3 regions of the Janthinobacterium sp. GW823-FHT01H08 genome follow, and region 3 is predicted to be linked to each of the others. Evidence: predicted binding sites of a transcription regulator. Region 3 holds the regulator's gene; each other region holds the start of a gene.
The links. Region 3 encodes FliA, which starts transcription of late flagellar genes. Its sites were predicted from a motif close to CTAAAGTTTNNNNNNNNNNNGCCGNTA; they were not measured.
Positions count from the first base shown of each region.

Region 1: a site for FliA is predicted at 1,010-1,036, ahead of AC3RCG_RS07145 (DUF5610 domain-containing protein). Genes of this name have one in related genera too.
Region 2: a site for FliA is predicted at 747-773, ahead of AC3RCG_RS07505 (flagellar protein FliT). Genes of this name have one in related genera too.

Region 1 covers NZ_CM179504.1:1,622,010-1,624,273, reverse strand. The annotation lists gene AC3RCG_RS07150 (GGDEF domain-containing protein) at 1-313, shown strand, start outside; gene AC3RCG_RS07145 (DUF5610 domain-containing protein) at 315-938, opposite strand; gene sbcB (exodeoxyribonuclease I) at 1,097-2,264, shown strand, end outside.
Region 2 covers NZ_CM179504.1:1,695,938-1,698,201, reverse strand. The annotation lists gene AC3RCG_RS07510 (HDOD domain-containing protein) at 1-638, shown strand, start outside; gene AC3RCG_RS07505 (flagellar protein FliT) at 817-1,113, shown strand; gene AC3RCG_RS07500 (type IV pilus assembly protein FimV) at 1,544-2,264, opposite strand, start outside.
Region 3 covers NZ_CM179504.1:5,051,935-5,054,198, reverse strand. The annotation lists gene flhF (flagellar biosynthesis GTPase FlhF) at 1-98, shown strand, start outside; gene AC3RCG_RS22705 (MinD/ParA family ATP-binding protein) at 91-954, shown strand; gene AC3RCG_RS22700 (RNA polymerase sigma factor FliA) at 1,000-1,731, shown strand; gene AC3RCG_RS22695 (flagellar motor protein) at 1,713-2,264, shown strand, end outside.

The DNA of each region.
Region 1 (2,264 bases), 2.7 Mb from region 3:
GCGCATTGCCGCGCAAGTGCTGGGCGCGGCCCTGCGGCCCACGGATTTTGCCGTGCGCTATGGTGGCGAGGAAATGATGGTGATCTTGCCCGATACCAGCGAAAACGTGGCCTTGCGGGTCGCCGAACGCTTGTGCGAACGCATGCAGCAAGCCGTCATCTTCGCCGATATGCGCAGCGCGCTGCCGCACATCACGGGTTCCTTCGGCGTGGCCAGCCTGGCGACCGGACAGGACGACGAAGCGCTGATCGCGGCGGCCGACGCGGCTTTGTATCGCGCGAAGGCCGGCGGCCGCAACCGGGTCATGCTGTAGCTCAGGCAGCCTTGCTGTCGGCCGGCTTGGCAGCATCCGGCTTGGCCGCATCATCCTTCTTGCTGCTGTGCGCGGCGATGAAATCCGCATAGCCCTTCTGCACCAGCTCATACGTCTTGTCGATATTGCCGGCGATATCGCCGTTCAGCACTTTCAAGCCGCCCAGGATGTCGCGCGCTTCCTTGAAGCCTTTTTCCATGCCGCCGCTGATGGTGTCCATGAACTTGGTCAGCGCCGTATCGTCGTCCATGCCGGGATTCTGTTTCTTGAACGCGTCAAAAAAACCCGTCGACAGCGAGACGATGCGGCTCGCCGTCGCTTCGGCGCTGTTGTCCTGCGACGCCGCGTTCTGGATCGCATCGTCGCCGTACTGGCCTTTCAGCGCTTCATTGATGTTGGTGATGGCCGTCTTGTACAGCAGCGCCAGCGGTTCGTTCTCGGAACCGATGGACACGTTCAGCGACGCCTGCATGATGGACGCGTTCAATTGCAGCTTGCTGCGGTCATTCACGCTCATTTCAGCGTTGACGCCGTGCTGGACTTTATCGTCCTTGCCGGCAACGCCCGGACTGACGGAAGTCACGGAAGGGGTGGAATTGCCGCCTGCGGCGATGGGAATTGACACGATAGACCTCCTTGAACGGACAATGTATGCCACCATGCGGGAAACGCGATGATGACCATCCTCTCGTGTAGTATCGGCAGGTTTTCAGAAAACTGAAGCGGCGGCTTGTTTTTAGCGGCCCGGATAACCCATTCAGCAACATTAAGTTACGACCATCAATGACTAACCAGACCTTTCTTTGGCACGACTACGAAACCTTTGGCGCCCAGCCGCGCCGCGACCGCCCGGCCCAGTTCGCCGCGATCCGCACGGATGCCGAACTCAACGAGATCGGCGAACCGATCATGTTGTATTGCCAGCCTGCAAATGATTTCCTGCCCGACCCGCAATCGTGCCTGATCACGGGCATCACGCCGCAGCAATGTCTGCAGCTGGGCGTGCCCGAACACCAGTTCGCCGCCACCATCGAAGCGGCCTTTTCGGAACCGGGCACCATCGGCGTCGGCTACAACACCATCCGTTTCGACGATGAAGTCACGCGCTTCCTGTTCTGGCGCAACCTGATCGACCCGTATGCGCGCGAATGGAAGAACCATTGCGGCCGCTGGGACATCCTCGACGTGGTGCGCATGACGCACGCGCTGCGCCCGGAAGGTATTCAATGGCCGAAGCGCGACGATGGCCAGACCAGTTTCAAACTGGAACACTTGAGCAAGGCCAATGGCCTGGCCCACGAAGCGGCACATGATGCGCTGTCCGACGTGCGCGCCACCATCGCCCTGGCACGATTGATCCGCGAAAAGCAGCCGAAACTGTTCGAATTCTGCCTGGCCCTGCACAAGAAGGACCGGGTCGCCAGCGAAATGGGCATGCACCTGGCCGCCGGCGAGCGCCAGCCCTTCCTGCACGTGTCGGGCATGTTCCCCGCCGAACGCGGTTGCCTGGGCGTCGTCTGGCCGCTGGCCACGCATCCGAGCAACAAGAACGAGATCCTCGTCTGGGATTGCGCCTACGACCCGCGCGAACTGTTCGAGCTGGACGCCGACACAATCCGCACGCGTTTGTTCACGCGCAAGGAAGCGATGCCCGAAGGGATGACGCGCCTGCCCGTGAAAAGCGTCCATTTGAACAAGTCGCCCATGCTGGTGGGCAATTTAAAGACCTTGTCGCCGGCCATGGCCGCGCAATGGGGCATCGACGTGGATGCGGCGAAGATCAACGCCCAGCTGGCCGCTGCGGCGCCGAACATGGACGCCATCTGGGCCGAAGTGTTCCAGCGCCCGGGTGCGGCTGCCGCGCTGGACGTGGATGAAGATTTGTACAACGGTTTCGTCAGCAACGACGACCGCCGCCTGCTCGAATCCTTGCGCCGCGAAACGCCGGCCA
Region 2 (2,264 bases), 2.8 Mb from region 3:
GCAGCATCGGCACGGTGGAAGATGCCGTGCTGATGCTCGGTTTTGTGACCGTGCGCACCCTCGTCATCAGCTCGGGCCTCGTCAGCGGTTTCAAAGCCGTGCCGGGCCTGAATTTGCCGCAGTTCTGGCGCTACAGCCTGCACAGCGCCGTATCTGCCCGCTGGATCGCGAAGCAGACGGGCGACAACCAGGATCTGGCTTTCACCATCGGCATGATGCATGCGATCGGACAACTGGTGATCCATGCCGCCATGCCCGAGCAAGCAATGCAGCTCGACAAGATCGCCCCGCCGCTCGACGCGCGCCGGCTCGACGCGGAGCGGGTGTCGCTGGGCTACGATTATGCGCAGGTGGGCGCCGAACTGGCGCGCCGCTGGAAGTTTCCGCCCGCCTTTGCCGAGGCCATCGCCGCCTTCCCCGCTCCGCTGGCCAAGCCACCATTGAACCGCCTGGCCGCCATCATCCACCTGGCCGCCTGGCGCGCGCGCATCGATGAAAACCAGCTGAGCAATGAAGAAATCATCGCCTGCTATCCCAACGCGGTGGCCGAAGCGCTCGGTTTGCCGCCCTCCGTGCTGGTCGACAGGATGCCGCCGCTTGCCGAACTGAGCGCGGGCCTGGAAGAACTCGTCAAGTAAGCTGGCCGTTGCCCGCATCGCCAACCGAGCAGGCATGCGGGTTTGCGGGCATGCCGGCTGCCCGCAAAAAAACATCCAAATTATTTTCACTTTTTTTTCAAAAACACCCTCAAGTTCCCGTTGGACCCGCCGTTAATCTAGACAAGCGGTAATCCATTCACTAGTTACGGGTGTGCTCATGACCTCCAACGACGTTCTCTCGATGTATGAAAATATTGCAGGAATGACCAATCAAATGGTCGTGGCCGCACGTTCGAGCGACTGGGATGGCTTGGATACCCTGGAAAATCAGTGCGCCAGCGCCGCCAGCGCGACCATGACGGGCAAGGCGCCTGCCCTGGCCGGCGCCTCGCGCCTGCGCAAGATCGACTTGCTCAAGCAAATCCTGGCCAATGACCGCGAAATCCGCGCCATCACGGAACCGTGGATGACCCAGCTGTCGAACGCCATGCCAGGTTCGCGCGCCCGCATGTAAGAAGCTTGCCGCGCCAGAAACGACAAAAGCACCCGCGGGTGCTTTTTTTACGTCTGCGCCATGCGAGGGAGCGCCATCTGCGGCGCTCAAAAAGGCAAGGCGGGGGAATTTGGAAGGCGAGCCCCAGGTATCTCCTGGCGTCGCCTCGCTGCCGGTTGCATCCGGCGTTCGCGAGCACATCGTCGGCATCGCGAACCGCTTCCAGACCCAGGCGTTTATGCAACGCTACACCTGGTTTGCCGCGCCACACTATCGTTGGTGACTGCGCCAGGCTGGGGCTGTTTTGTCGTAGAGCAAGTCCACTGAATTCATCATAGCACCATCTTTAAGAAACAGGCAACGTGCTTGGCAAGCGTTTCCATGTATTTTTTCAATATCTTTTTTTATATCAAATTGTGGTGCGGCCTTGCGGCAGCGCCTTGCGGCAGCATTAACGCGAGAACGGCTCCGGTTCCGCTTCCGGTTCGGCCGCCGCCCCTTCTTCCACCGCCTCCGTCAAGACGGGCACATCCTTCTTCCTGCGGCCGAACGGCTTGCGCAGCAAGACCCAGTATTTCGACGGCGCGCCCGGACCCGCCGCTTGCCTGCGCTTGCGCACGATGTACACGATGAGCGCCGTCAGCAGCAGGAAGACCAGGGTGCCGATACCGAGCCACAGCATGCCGCCCGATTTCTTTTCCTTGTCGGCAGCCGGCGCCGCGTGCAGGGGTTTCGGTTTCGCATGGGGCGCTTCCGCCACGGCTGGCGCGGCGGCGGGCGGCACGACGGCTGCAGGCAGGGCCAGCGCCTTTTGCAAGACGCCGATCTTGCCTTCCAGTTCGCCCAGCTTTTCAGTCAGGGCCGTATTTTTCTCGTCCAGCCCCACGCACGCTGCTGCCTGCCCCGTCTCCGCCTGCGGCGCGCAGGCGGCCACGGGCGCTGCGGCACGGCGCGGCAGCGCGGGGGCGGCCAGTTTGGGTGCGGCGGGCGGCGGCACGAACACGCGCGCCGGACGCACGAGGCCCTCGGCCCGCGCGCGGGCCGCCAGCGCGGCGGCGTCGGGCGACGGCGCGACGGGTACGGCGCGTGGCAACGGCACAGGCGTGGAGACCGGCGCGGGCAACGGAATAGCTGGCCGGACTGGCGCACTGGCGGGTACGGCGGCGGGCGGC
Region 3 (2,264 bases):
ACTCGGCGGCCACGCAGTTTTCCGACGCCGAACTGCCGCTCCTGATGGCGCAGGCGGCCGCCCGCAACAATGAAGCGCGCGGGGTGCACCTTGGCTAATTTCGATTTCGACCAGGCCGAGGGCTTGCGCCGCATGCTGGCCGGCCCGCAGCCGCGCGTCATGACGTTCCTCTCGGCCACGCCGCAGGACGACAAGGGCGCCATGCTGGTCAACCTGGGCGCTTCGCTCGCCTATGGCGGCAATGACGTGCTGCTGCTTGACGCCAGCGGCGGCAGCGATGGCGTGGCTGCACGGCTGGGACTGGCGCACGGCGCCAGCCTGCGCGACGTGGCGCGCCAGCAGTGCGGCCTGAACCAGGTCATCCACCAGGTGCCGCAAGGCTTCGGCGTGGCCAGCCTGGGCGCGCGCAACCACCTGATGGACAGCATGGACTATGCGGGCGAGGACGAATTGCGCCGCCTGGGCAAGACTTTCGAGGTGCTGGCGCGCCAGAGCGGCATCGTGCTGGTCGACGGCGTCGTGGCCGACGAGGGCGATTGCTTCCCCGTGCCCTTGATGGCCTCGTCGGATATCGTCGTGCAAGTGTCGACCAGCGCCACCTCGATCAAGGCGGCGTACTGCCTGATCAAGCGCCTGAGCCAGGAACTGGGACGCCGCCCGTTCGGCATTCTCGTCACGGGCGCTTCCGAATCCGAGGCAAAAGTGGTATACGATAATATGGCACAGGCGGCGAGCCGCTACCTGGCCGTGAAGCTGACCTCGATGGGTTCCGTGCCCGCCGATGAATATCTGCACCGCGCGGCGCGCCTGGGCCGCAGCGTGGTCGATGCGTTTCCGCTGGCGGGCGCTTCGGTGGCGTTTCGCGGACTGGCCGAGCGGCTGGCCCGTTCGGCGGCGCCGGTGCTTGGCGGCACCTTGTACCAGACGGGGAGCCCGCACCAGTTCAGCGCCTGAATCGAACCGCAGCACCAGATAAGATGAGAAAACAATAAGCAGCCTATGTACACGGTCAAAGGGAAATCGAACAAGGACTATTTGCTGACGGAGCACATTCCGCTGGTGAAGCGTCTGGCGCACCATATGAAGGCGAAATTGCCGCCTTCGGTCGAGGTCGATGACCTGATCCAGGCCGGCATGATCGGCCTGCTCGATGCCATTAGCCGCTATGAAGAGACGCATGGCGCGCAGTTCGAGACCTATGCCGTGCTGCGCATCCGCGGCGCCATGCTCGACGAATTGCGCACCAGCGACTGGCTGCCGCGCAGCATGCGCCAGAACATGCGCAAGATCGAGGAGGCGATGAGCACCTTGCAGCAGCGCCTCGGCCATCCGCCGACGGAATCGGAAGTGGCGAAGCTGCTCAAGATGTCGCTGGCCGACTACCAGGAAATGCTGGGCGACGGCGGCGGCCACCAGCTCGTGTATTACGAAGACTTTCATGATCCGGACGGCAATGACAGCTTCCTCGACCGCCACTGCGTGGACGAGGACAGCGACCCCTTGCGTTCCCTGCTCGATACCGATTTCCGGCAATCCGTGATCGATGCCATCGACGCGCTGCCACCACGCGAGAAAATACTCATGGGCCTGTATTACGAAGAAGAGCTGAACCTGAAGGAGATCGGCGCGGTGATGGGCGTTTCCGAATCGCGCGTCTCGCAGCTGCATACCCAGGCCGTCGCGCGCCTGCGCGCAACCTTGAGGGAGCAGGCGTGGACTGGTCCAGCGTAATCGGGCTGGCGCTGGCGCTGGCGGGCCTGCTGGTCGGCCAGGCACTGGAAGGCGGCAAGATGGCCTCCCTGCTGCAGCCGGCCGCCTTCGCCATCGTCATCATCGGCACCTTCGGCGCCGTGCTGCTGCAGACGCGGTTGCGCACCTTCGTGCGCGGCCTGGAAATGCTGCGCTGGGTCTTCCTGCCGCCCGCCGACACGCGCGCCGCGCTGGCGCGCGACATCGGTCAATGGAGCCTGACGGCGCGCCGCGACGGTCCGCTGGCGCTCGAGCGCCTGATGGAAAACACGGCCGACCGCTTCAACGCCAAGGGCTTGCGCATGATCGTCGACGGCATCGCGCCCGACAAGCTGCGCCAGCTGCTCGACGTGGAAATTTCCGCCTACGAAATGGCCGAGCGCCAGGCCGTCAAGGTGTGGGAATCGGCGGCCGGCTATTCGCCCACCATCGGCATCCTGGGTGCCGTGCTGGGTCTGATCCACGTGATGGAAAACCTCACCGACCCGAGCAAACTGGGCAGCGGCATCGCCGTG